Regions from separate parts of the Peribacillus sp. SRI_006 genome, predicted to be linked through region 3. Evidence: riboswitches for the same ligand, from Rfam matches in the RefSeq annotation. Region 3 holds a riboswitch; each other region holds the start of a gene.
What was found. A riboswitch is a leader RNA that binds a small molecule or an ion and turns the genes downstream of it on or off. The one in region 3 is predicted to bind cyclic di-AMP.
Positions count from the first base shown of each region.

Region 1 (4,265 bases), on a different contig from region 3:
AGAGGGGTTCTCACATGTATCCGTGAAGAAAATCGCAGAGCGTGCTAATATTAATCGGGGCACATTCTATTTGCACTACACAGATAAATATGAATTGATGGATCACTTACAGCAGGAATTGTTACATGAACTTCAAACCCGAATTACTGCCATTTTGCCTAAAGAGGCTTTTTTGGCTCTTAATCAACAGCAACTTTATCCGCCTTTCATAGCGATTTTTCAATTCATCAGTGAACATGCTCACGCATTAAGGGCCATTCTTGGTGATCAGGGCGACCCTTCTTTTGCGAAAAAAATAAAACGGGTTTTCGGTGAAGTACTGTTGGAGCGTTTGATCAGCCTGCATCCTGCAGCTAAAGATGAAGCATTCCGCATGTATATGCACGCCTTCCTGACATCGGCGATTTTAGGGGTGATTACTGAGTGGCTGGAGAACTGTGAGGAACAAACGGCGGAAGAAATGGCGAAAATCCATTTTCAAATCTTGAACTTCATCAGCCAATTGCGCACATTCATCCAATGAACATTTATTAAAGGGTGCCTTTAAGTCGTATTACATCTTTCCCTTCGCTTCTATCTCTACATCACCAACGGAATAACACCTGCTCTTGGAGGTCTTCATACTAAGCATCGACAACCATATGGATAAAGCGAACATGATCAGGGAACCTGAAATCGCCACGAACCGAATCGAAATGAAATGGAATTTTCTCTTCTTTACACATTACTGGTTAAATACTCTAAATAACGCAAAAAAACTCATTAAATATAATGAGTTTAAAAGCAAAACAAGATATGGATTTTTCGCTCACCGTTCCTGGATAGAACACAGGGATTACAATAATTGAATACCGCTATGAATGTTGGAATCAGTTGATTTATCTTGGGGAAAACAGTTTTAAAAACGGATTCTTTTTCTTATCCGTTATCCTTAATTCATTCATGATGATTTGATCCTCATGATCGGCTATCCATTTCCTTAGTGCATCTTTATCCTGGCATTGTGTTAAATATGTTTGGCCACCCTTGCCTGTAGCATTGATAACATATCTATTGAACGTCTTCTCCATAATTGCCCGCCTTTTTAATAAAATGTATTGAATTTAACTAATAATGTACTGCTTTTTTCTTTATCTTTTACAAAAGAAACATAATATATCTATTACAAATTTCGATTGGCAATAGCATGTTCTGCTTTGAAATTATTGAATAAAGTATATCGATGCCGGTTATCATAATTGGATTAATCGAACCTATCATAATGTGCCAACTAATATTTGTCAATACGTTTTTTTAATGTAAATAAAACGTAAATTTTCAGTTTTATTAAAGAAATATTTTTTTACGATTTAGGGGTTTACAACTGCTAAATGATGGGAGTAGAATACGTTTATCAATTTAATGCATTTCGGCCAAAACTCATTATAAATGAGTACGGAGGACCCAATCATTTGGGGTTAATTCTGCCTTGCAGAAGGGATGAGATCAGCTCTTTCGCCATCCTACCCGTCAGCTAACTTCGTCGGCTAAAGCGAAGGAGGTCTTAAGACCGCCTATTTCGGAAGCTTTTTTTTGCTCGCTATTAGTGGCAATACAGCTATTCGATGATTTCGCAGGTCTTTTTATTATGCCTTTAAACAGATTCGAAAAGAGATTGTTGATTAAAAGTCATACAGTAGGGATGATCATTTGAGAATGACAAAAAATTTATTGGATCCGCCAAAAATACTTGTACTCGGCTTTGCCATCCTGATACTTATCGGGGCCTATTTATTGACCCTGCCGATTTCCACAGAAAATGGCCATGGCCTTTCTTTTCTGGATGCTTTATTCACCTCGACTTCCGCTACATGTGTAACAGGGCTGGTCGTAGTGGATACGGGATCGACTTTCACCACTTTTGGTGAGTTGGTTATCTTAACACTGATTCAGATAGGCGGCTTAGGGTTCATGTCATTTGCGACGTTTTTCTTTTTCCTTCTAGGGAAAAAGATTTCCTTAAAAGGCAGGTTACTCTTGCAGGAGTCCTTAAATAATCTATCCATGGCGGGTGTAGTCAGATTAGTGAAACGGCTGTTAATTTTCACGGCCATCATTGAAGGTGTGGGTGCCCTTATCTTATCGATTCGCTTTTCTTTTGACATGCCAACCGGGAAAGCGATCTATTACGGGGTTTTTCATTCCGTTTCGAATTTCAATAATGCCGGCTTTGATTTAATGGGGGAATTCAGGAGTTTGACCCCATATGCATCGGATCCATTCGTAACCCTTACCGTCGCCTTCCTCATCACGTTTGGCGGGATAGGCTTTATCGTGATGAATGAACTATACGAATATCGGAATGCACATCGTTTATCCGTACATACGAAGATCGTTCTGACGACTAGCGTGACCCTTACGATTGCCGGCGCGATTTTAATCTTTTTATTCGAGTACGGCAATGCCAAGACATTGCAGCCTTTATCTTTCATGGGTAAAATGCTGTCGTCCTTATTTCAATCGGTATCACCACGGACGGCAGGCTCCAACACGCTGAATATCCCTGATTTAACTCAGCCTACATTACTGCTCATCATTTTCTTGATGTTCGTTGGGGCATCACCCGGATCGACTGGCGGCGGGATTAAAACGACGACATTGGCGACGATTGCCGGAACGGTTTGGTCACAGATCAAAGGTAAGGGTGATGTGGTCTTGTTTCGCCACCGCATCGTGAGTGAAACGATCTTTAAAGCATTATCCGTTACGTTCATTGGTGTATTCATGGTTTCCATCATCTCCATTCTGCTGACCATCACTGAAAGCGGAACTGATTTCTTGATGATTTTGTTCGAAGCCACTTCAGCTTTCGCCACCGTGGGACTTTCAATGGGTTTGACCCCGGAATTATCACCGGTCGGCCGGATGCTCATCATTTTCACGATGTTTGCAGGCCGTGTTGGCCCTTTGACTTTGGCCTTTGCTATCGCCATGAGGCGCAAACCAGATTCTTTCCGACGTCCAAAAGGAAAAATCATGATTGGTTAATTATAAATGAAGGAGTGTAAAAGATGGGAAAACGACAATATGCCGTGATCGGTCTAGGCAGATTCGGAACCAGTGTGGCCCATAGATTATATACGGCTGGCCAAGAGGTATTGGGTATTGATGTCAACGAGGAAAGAGTCGAGAGTGCGGAGCTGAGCGTTACCCATGCGATCATGGCGGATACGACTGAAGAAGAGACATTGAGGTCAATCGGAATCCGTAATTTCGATTGTGTCATCGTAGCCATCGGAAATGACATGCAATCGAGCATTTTAACTACCTTGCTTTTAAAAGAACTTGGGATCAAAAAGGTCATTGCCAAGGCACTTAATAAAAATCACGGTCAGGTGCTGACAAAAGTCGGTGCCGACTGGGTCATCTATCCTGAGAGGGATATGGGGGAACGGGTCGCGAACCAGCTCCTTTCCCCTAACATGCTGAACTATATCGAGCTTTCTAAAGAATACAATATCGAGGAAATCATCCTCCCCATGAGCATGAAGGGAAAAAGCCTCAGGGAGCTTGATTTACGGGCAAAATATAATATCAGCGTCATTGCCATCGTGAGTAATGGAGAAATTATCATAGCACCGTCACCTGATCAGGATATCCATGAAAAAGATATGCTTTTAGTGGTTGGCAATAAAGAAGATCTGGCCGTCTTTGCCAATATTGAATAAAATCCGGCAGGTTCCGGCTCTTGCTCCTTTTGAAGGCTAATACATACGAGAAGACCGCCATATGGAGGTCTTCTCGATGAAATGTATAACGAACATCCCCGAGCCCAGGGTATGTATGTATTATTTTATCGTACTGATCGCTTGGGCAAGAGTGGACTTTATCGTCACTTTATCAAAAGGAAGTTGAAGCTTAACGGCAGTCATGGCTATTTCCGGCCGAAGTCCTGAAAGGGTTGTTTGAATTCCGATCAAATGCAAGGATTCAATCAATTGAGACAGCTGGTGTGCTGATCCGCTATCTATTGAATGAACGCCGGATAGGTCAATGAAAAGTCTGGTGACATTTTTTTCAGCGCACTTTTGTAAGGTGTTTTCAAGCAAGGACATGCCCCTCGTCGTGTCAATATCGCCTATCAGGGGAAGCAATGCCGTGTTATCTTTAAGGGAAATGATGGGTGTGCTCAATTCATCGATCGTTGCCTGTTGGGCTTTCATGATTTTATTGGCATACCTATGATTCGCTTCCGTAAACCTCTCCATCACTTCACTGATCACCTT
Region 1 is NZ_JBYCZT010000010.1:151,134-155,398, reverse strand. It holds gene AC2YHV_RS16180 (TetR/AcrR family transcriptional regulator) at 1-523, shown strand, start outside; gene AC2YHV_RS16175 (hypothetical protein) at 879-1,070, opposite strand; cyclic di-AMP (ydaO/yuaA leader) riboswitch at 1,401-1,543, shown strand; gene AC2YHV_RS16170 (TrkH family potassium uptake protein) at 1,696-3,027, shown strand; gene AC2YHV_RS16165 (potassium channel family protein) at 3,051-3,707, shown strand; gene AC2YHV_RS16160 (STAS domain-containing protein) at 3,828-4,265, opposite strand, start outside.
Region 1: linked by a shared signal. The riboswitch ahead of AC2YHV_RS16170 (TrkH family potassium uptake protein) and the one ahead of AC2YHV_RS26850 (cation:dicarboxylate symporter family transporter) in region 3 are both predicted to bind cyclic di-AMP.

Region 2 (4,265 bases), on a different contig from region 3:
ATGGGAGCAAGGATCAAACTTGGAAGATCATTTACAAAGAAACGATTAATAATGAATATGTTCGCGGGCTAAAGCTTTCCCGGAATGCTGGACATCAAAATGCACTTCTGGCTGGGTTGTTTACAGCCAAGGAAGCCTCAGATTGTGTGATTTCCATTGATGCAGATTTACAGGATGATATTCAAGTCATCCCGGAATTCATTCGTAAATTCAATGAAGGATGTGAAATCGTATATGGTGTCCGCCAGAAAAGAGACCTTGATTCATTCTTTAAACGAACATCTGCAACAGGTTTTTATAAATTGATGAACAAGATGGGGGTTAACCTTGTCTATAATCATGCCGATTTCCGGCTAATGAGCAAGAGGGCGATCATGGAGTTGGAACGCTTTGATGAAACGAATCTTTTTTTACGGGGGATTGTCCCGCTCATTGGGTTTAAGACGGACTCTGTTTATTATGACCGTAAAGAAAGATTGGCCGGGGAAACGAAATATCCATTTAAGAAGATGGTTGCTTTTGCACTTGATGGCATTACTTCCTTTTCAGTTACACCGATCCGGCTTGTATTATGGCTAGGATGTCTTTCCTTTTTCATTAGCTTACTCTTTGGGTCTTACTTTTTATGGTTGAAATTTTATGGGCAGACCGAAACTGGCTGGACCTCATTGATCACCTCCATATGGTTGATCGGTGGACTACAGTTGATTGCTGTAGGGTTGATTGGGGAGTATATCGGAAAAATCTATAATGAATCCAAACGCCGGCCTAAATATATTGTTGATCTTGATCTATTTAATCCGCTCGATTTAAAAAAACGGGAGCAACTAGACAATGAACGGAACAGTATTGAAAAACTATCTAAAACAAACTAACTCCTTTATCCGCTTTTTATTGGTTGGAATAGTCAATACAGCGGTTGGACTTTCCATCATGCTTTTTCTCATGAATGCTCTTGAATTATCTTACTGGATCTCCACCTTTATCGGCAATGGTACGGGAGCTGTAACGAGTTTTCTTTTGAACAGGACTTTTACCTTTAAAAGCGATATAGAATGGCGGCGAGGAGTTGCCCGTTTCTTTTGCGTCATCCTGATTTGTTATTCCGCCGCTTATTCTATAGGCCAAGCCATTGCAGAATCACTGGAAGGAACCGTTCATTTATCCATACAACAAAATTTGGCTGTTCTGATAGGAACAATCTTTTATACAGTGCTTAACTATCTTGGCCAGAAATACTTTGTCTTTAAAAAAAGCAATTTGAGGCCAATTCAAGAAGGAAGGAACTAATTGGCGTAGATCAGTGGAATAATGCCCCCGAATGGACGGGAATTAAAAATGGAATCGGAAAGCGAAATTCTGATTTTATGACTATCCAAGCTGGGGCAGATCTGTTTTACTTAATCCACCACGTTACTTCATTTTTCCTTTTGGGGAATCTATCTTTTGTTCATTGTCTTCTTGAATATCCTCCTTTCAGACGTTTACTTTCCTTCTTTCCTACCATCGAATCATGTGTTTGCATGACTTTTGTTATATAAGTCAAGAATAAAACCTCGCTTATAAATAATAATTCTATTTCTGTGCAAAATTTTCATTTACTTTTCCATTTCACGGGAGTATGATAATCAACAGTTTCATATTTCTAAATCGCTTAAGCCTTATGGTGCGGGGGACCCGTTATTGGGATTGTCTTTAACAATCCAAGGGGTGAATCCTTTAAAAGGTAGGGCTACTCTTAGGTCCGAATCCGTCAGCTAACCTCGTAAGCGTTATATGAGAAGGAAGGTGGAGCTTGTTAGACAAAAAAATTGATGTCTACAGGTCTATTTAGCTATGACTTGTAGGCATTTTTGTGTTTCGTCTCGTTTTTTTGCGACAGCTGGGAAATATAAACTTATAAATTACATGGTGGTGAATTCTTGATGTTATCTTCTATAAAGAGGTTCTTGATCGGGAGACCTTTAAAATCAAATGCACTTGGTGAACAAAAGCTTAATAAAACAAAGGCGTTGGCGATATTATCTTCAGATGCATTGTCTTCGGTTGCATATGGGCCGGAGCAAATATTGATTGTCCTGATCACGGTCGGTGCTGCGGCATTCTGGTATTCAATCCCTATCGCGATTGGAGTATTGATCCTGTTAACCGCTTTGATTTTGTCCTACAGACAAATCATTTTCGCTTATCCACATGGCGGGGGAGCCTATGTGGTTTCAAAAAACAATTTAGGTGTCAATCCAGGGTTGATAGCTGGAGGATCCTTATTGGTCGATTATATATTAACTGTCGCGGTAAGTGTTTCCGCTGGTACGGATGCCATCACGTCCGCTTTTCCCGGCCTGCATGATTATAATGTCCTCATAGCCATTATTTTCGTCATCCTACTTACTATCTTGAACCTTAGGGGGGTTACGGAATCGGCATCTGTCTTGGCCTATCCGGTGTACCTATTCGTTTTAGCCTTGTTCATCTTGATTGGGGTTGGAATTTACAAAATTCTGACGGGAGGAGTCTCACCGGAATTGCATGCGTCAATCGGGACTCCGGTAGCCGGCATCAGTTTATTTATACTGCTAAGAGCATTTGCATCAGGAAGCTCCGCATTGACAGGAGTCGAAGCGATTTCCAATGCAATCCCGAACTTTAAAGATCCAGCACCGAATAATGCTGCGAAAACATTAATAGCGATGGGTTCCTTACTAGCTGTTTTGTTTTCGGGAATCGTATATTTAGCCTATTATTTAAGCATTGTTCCTAGCGCAGAGGTAACGGTCGTCTCCCAGATTGCTGAAGAGATCTTTGGACGGAATTTCATGTATTTCTTCATTCAAGGTACAACTGCATTGATCTTGATACTTGCGGCAAATACTGGATATTCGGCTTTCCCTTTGCTTGCGGTAAATCTGGCGAAGGATAAATTCATACCAAGGGCGTTTACGATCAGAGGGGACCGTTTAGGGTATTCCAATGGAATTATCATACTTGGACTTGCATCCATCATCTTGATAGTCGCAGTTGAAGGACATACGGAAAATCTCATTCCGCTTTATGCGGTTGGTGTATTCATCCCATTTACGTTATCCCAGACCGGGATGATTGTTAAATGGATTCGCGAAAAGCCAAAAGGCTGGATGATGAAATTAACCATTAATTCAATTGGTGCCATAATTAGCTTTATCGTCACGATGATATTCTTTTTAACCAAATTTATTCAGGTTTGGCCTGTTTTGATTTTTTTACCTATCATCATTTTAATTTTTCATCGAATCAGAAAGCATTATGAAGCAGTTGGAGACCAACTAAGGATTACAACATGTGAGCCGATCTTACCAATCGAAGGAAATATCATCATTGTACCTGTTGCGGGTATAACTCATGTGGTTGAGAACTCTTTAAATTATGCAAAATCTCTATCTGCACATCAGGTCATTGCCGTTTATGTCGCTTTTGAAAGAGAAGATGAAAAGAAATTCGAAGAAAAATGGAAGAAGTGGCAACCAGATGTTAGACTTGTGACTCTAAACTCTTATTACAGGAGTATCATACAGCCACTAACTAAATTTGTGGACACAGTAGAACATAAGGCTAGTGAATCCAACTATAAAGTTACGGTGATCATCCCCCAATTCATTCCGAAGAAGGGCTGGCACAATATACTTCATAACCAATCAAGTTTACTGATTAAGGCCTACTTGCTTTATAGAAGAAATGTGGTTGTTACGACAGTGCCCTATCATTTGAAGAAGTAAGTTCCATTAACTAAGAAAAGAAGCAGACCTACATAAGGTTTGCTTTTTTTCTTATCTTTATAAAAAATTCAGCAATAACTTACGCTTCCGATATGTGAGTATGAACATTCATTACTCACAGTAACTATGAAGCCCGTACAATAAAAAGGATTTGCAGTAAGATGTGGGGATACTTCCTCTTTTAAAGCTTTAATTAATGTTAATATAAAACCTTCTCCATCATCATTATCCGATTGACTGCTGTTTGGGAAAGTTATTATTTCAAAGTCGCTGATGATTCGGAAATGGACATGCGACATCATCAACGGTGGATAGCATCAATCAGTATCATTAAAAAGGGCTGCTTCTGCAGCTCTTTTTGTGTTGAACAATTCTTTTAGGGAAACACTTCATAAAATTACCAAGGGTCAATTCAAATAATGCGAACATATTAAGAAGACAAAATGAAATTTCCTGCTTAGTTTTGTACTTACATATATGGGGGTTGAAAATGGATATACTATTAGCTCTCTT
Region 2 is NZ_JBYCZT010000008.1:247,961-252,225, reverse strand. It holds gene AC2YHV_RS13930 (glycosyltransferase family 2 protein) at 1-875, shown strand, start outside; gene AC2YHV_RS13925 (GtrA family protein) at 835-1,290, shown strand; cyclic di-AMP (ydaO/yuaA leader) riboswitch at 1,642-1,788, shown strand; gene AC2YHV_RS13920 (APC family permease) at 1,926-3,752, shown strand; gene AC2YHV_RS13915 (RhaT/GlcU family sugar-proton symporter) at 4,243-4,265, shown strand, end outside.
Region 2: linked by a shared signal. The riboswitch ahead of AC2YHV_RS13920 (APC family permease) and the one ahead of AC2YHV_RS26850 (cation:dicarboxylate symporter family transporter) in region 3 are both predicted to bind cyclic di-AMP.

Region 3 (4,265 bases):
TTAGCGGAATCAGCCTCCCTAACATCATATAATATGTCGAAAGGGAACGAAAATAAATTTTATTGAACCAGCCATCATCCTGGGCAAGGTACACAAATTGGTTATTCAATTTACGGAAAAACGGGGGATCCAGATGGGTTTTAGCGTGTCCTAAATATAAAAGTTCCGCTATTTCCCTTCCATCCAATTCATCCAGCCCTTCCGCTTCTTCAAAATCGATCCAACAGAAATCTCCATATGCCTGGACATTTTCTTTAACGAGCTTCGCAATAGCTTCAGATGAAGCGCTCTCAAGCAGGACATTCAAATTGTATTCCCCACCATCGAATTGATGTTTCAATAATAAGATCGAATCCAAGGTATACGGAAGCGAATTGACGAATTCACGAAAATTGAGTCCATTAAAAAGGACAAACCGTTCGGAAGCCTGCATATACATGTATAAGATATCATTACTTTCATTCTTCATAACCTGACCCCCTCCGAGCTCTCAATCAATAATGTTATTTTATCAAACTTTTGGAGTTTCACGTAAGTTATATAACCCCAATATTAATCATCATCATCTGCATCAGGTAGAAATCCATATTAACCAAATCGAAGAAAGGATCATAAATGGTTTTTTCATTCATTCACTCATTTCATAGGGCCGCTTCCCTTTTTGCTGATGCTTCCCCAACTCAAAATGACCGACATTAGCTTTGAAAACAAATCAACCGTATTTTAAAGCCGGAAGGTAGTTTCATTTCACAACACATGACCTTCTGAGCCGAGAGGAAATGATTTGGTTTTGGGGTAAACAAGATGAAAGGCTTTATGAATTTGGGGGTATTTTGACATCCGGGAAGACGCGTCAAGAAGGTAGTTTCCTCCATAAAACAATTCAACTTGAAGTGCTTGAGCATCTGAAGGAAGCAGAGTTTACAGTCATCGAGAAATAAGAAAGCGCTATTTCATTCAAAAAAATAAATAAAAAAATCCAGAGTGACATTTCACTCTGGATTTTTTATATTAAGAAACTTGCTCTAACTCTTTTTTGGAAGGAGGGTTGAATTGACCTTCCCATTTAGAGATGACGATTGCCGCAAGTGAATTACCGATAACGTTTACCACTGTACGTCCCATATCAAGAATACGGTCGATACCGGCAATAAATGCTAGACCTTCAATAGGAATACCGACAGTTCCCAATGTCGCTAAAAGAACTACGAAAGATACACCCGGTACACCCGCAATTCCCTTGGACGTGATCATTAAAACTAGCATCAGCGTAATTTGCTCATACGCGCTTAAATCGATTCCGTACATTTGAGCGATGAAGATAGCTGCTAACGCTTGGTATAATGTAGAACCATCAAGGTTAAAGGAGTATCCAGTCGGAATAACAAATGTAGCAATATGTTTTGGACATCCCGCTTTCTCCATTTTTTCCATGAGTTTCGGAAGAACCGCTTCTGAACTTGCAGTAGAGAAAGCAAGAATCAATTCTTCTTTTAGAAGTTTAATCAGCGTAAAGATATTGAATCCGACAAATTTCGCAATAAGACCAAGAATGACTATTACAAAGAAAATCATTGTTCCGTATACAGAAAGCGCTAACTTTCCTAGCGGAATTAAAGATTCCAAACCGAACTTGGAGATCGTCACACCGATTAGTGCAAATACACCGATAGGAGCGAATTTCATGACCATGTTAGTTAGGTAGAACATTCCTTCAGCTGTACCTTGGAAGAAGCGGAATACTGGTTTACCCTTTTCACCGATGGCTGCAATACTAAGCCCAAACAACACGGAGAAGAAAATGATCGCTAGCATATCGCCTTGTACCATAGCTTGAACTGGATTGGATGGTACAATGTGAACGAGTGTATCCACGAACGATTCATGCTGCTTAGTTTCTGCTGTATCAACATACGTAGAAATATCAGTTTGTTCCAGCTTATCCATATTCACACCAGCACCAGGCTGGATGATATTCGCTGAAATTAAACCAACAGCAATCGCTATCATAGTTACGACAACAAAGTATGATAATGATTTAGCACCTAGTTTACCTACCGCTTTCAAATCACCTACACCAGCAACTGCAACGATAAGGCTTGAAACGATGATCGGCACTACAATCATTTTAATCATTCGTAGGAAAATGTCTCCGAATGGCTGTAAAAAGTTTTGGGCCGTCTCATTACCATAAAAAATGGCACCAACGATAATCCCTAGAATTAAACCAATGAAAATTTGGCTAGCTAAACTTAGTTTGAATTTCTTCATTTACTTTCCTCACCTTCCATAAAGTCTTTGATGCAAAAACATTTTTGTCTCGGTAAGGGAAACAAGATACTAATAAAAGAAAGTAATTTTTCTTTTTTGAAAAACTCTGTCTTTACGCCGAAAAAAAAGACACTTCATGTGTCGATTTCTTATAGGCGTGAATATTCACACATGTTCCCTTGAAGACGCTGACGAGGTTAGCTGTCGGGTTAGGATTGGAAACACAAAAAGCCCTTTCATTTCTGAATTCACCCCTAGCGGATAAAATCCACAAAAATGGGTCCCCCGTTCTTGGAATAAGATTAAGCGAGTTAACTTATAATAAAATATTATACTAAAAATGATAATCTGTAAATATTTATTCGCATCCGTTCTAGAAAAAGGTCTTTAAATATGTCTGAATATTCTGTATTAATAGCTACTCTATCTATAATTACGCTTCCCGATTTTTAATCACTTAAGTTATATTGATATAATTAATAAATAATTTGTCATCACCTCTCTTGTGAAAAAAGCGGTTATTTTTCCAGAATGCCAAGTAACAGGTATCTTACTTTTTCCCTAGAGGTGAATTTTTTATAAGTTCTAGCTTTCACTTTTTCAAATTGAATCGGGGTAATAAAATAAGAATGGTTCTTCACTGCCACATTCGGCTTCAGGAGGATGACGTCACCTACAGACGGTCCCTTTATGATTTCCTGCTTCCCTTCAGCCTTAAGACCTTTTGTAATGTAATGTTTATCCACATGGCCTTTATTCGTCAACTTGTAAATATATGGATGCTTTTGGTATTGTACCGCCTCTATAGGTATGGAGGGTACACCGGCTTTCTCATTGGTTATTACAGTAAGGTTCACTTTCGATCCCACCAACAGAGGTTCCGTTTCTTCGCCTTCCGGTTCGATTAAAGCCTGAAATGGAAATCTGTTATCTTTTTTTAATGATGGCTCTTCTGCGGGATAGGAATGGATACGGCCTATCGTCCCTTTCAATGCCTTTTTTGAATCAGAGGAACTTGCTTTTATAGTCATGCCCACTTCAGCCTTTTTCATTTCCTCTTCGGAGAAATCCCCTTCAATTGCCATATTTGTAGAAACGATGGATATAATGGGATTATCAAGGTTTTTATTGATATTTTTAACGACACCATCAGCCTCGCTCGTCGTCACAATTGCACTGGACTGCTCCTCAATCGAACTTAATTTAGCGTCAAGCATTTTCACTTTTTCATCCAACCTGTTTTTTTCTAGTTCCTGCTTGTACATTTCTTGCTCAATGTTACTTTTAATAAGGTCTGAAGAGCTTGTCGTTATATCAATATTCAAGTTTTTTTCCACCGATTCATCAATTGCAGCTTCAGGTTCACTGGTCAAGGTCCCCTGATAAGACCTCAACTTCCCTATGTATTCCTCAATCCCTGCCCTTTCCCCCTCAGCTGCCGTTTTCTCCGCTTCCAAACTCGCTTTAAGCGCATCAAGTTCGGTCGCCGTATACTCAAACAACGAGGAGCCAGCCGTAATCGAATCGCCTTCTTTTACAAGGAATTTCTTAAAATCATTTTTCTTGGCATCAAAATAGATATCATACTCTTCTACTGGTTTAATTACCCCATTTGTTTGAATAGTATCCGTAATTGTATCTTTTTTTACCTTAGTCCAGTTTTCAACGAAAACCGTACGTTCCACTTTGCTTTCCTTTTTTTCAATAAGGTATAAGTTAACGGTTATTAACACTATCGACGCAATGGAGACCGCCACTATTTTCCAGTTACCGCTCATTCATTTCACCCGCTTTATACAAATACGCCTACTTGGATGTATCCTAAAAAGGCTTTAACAAACCATGTGGCCAAATAGAAAAGAACAATCATTAAAAGGACCAAATAATTATTACGTTCTGTAAATTCCTTTAAATAAAAATATTGCAGAGCAATAATGAGAAATTGAAAAATGGTAATTTCACTGAAAAAGTGAATGAAATAATCGCTTCTGAGA
Region 3 is NZ_JBYCZT010000029.1:23,747-28,011, forward strand. It holds gene AC2YHV_RS26840 (hypothetical protein) at 1-469, opposite strand, end outside; gene AC2YHV_RS26845 (hypothetical protein) at 780-941, shown strand; gene AC2YHV_RS26850 (cation:dicarboxylate symporter family transporter) at 1,012-2,271, opposite strand; cyclic di-AMP (ydaO/yuaA leader) riboswitch at 2,443-2,590, opposite strand; gene AC2YHV_RS26855 (efflux RND transporter periplasmic adaptor subunit) at 2,790-4,049, opposite strand; gene AC2YHV_RS26860 (hypothetical protein) at 4,064-4,265, opposite strand, start outside.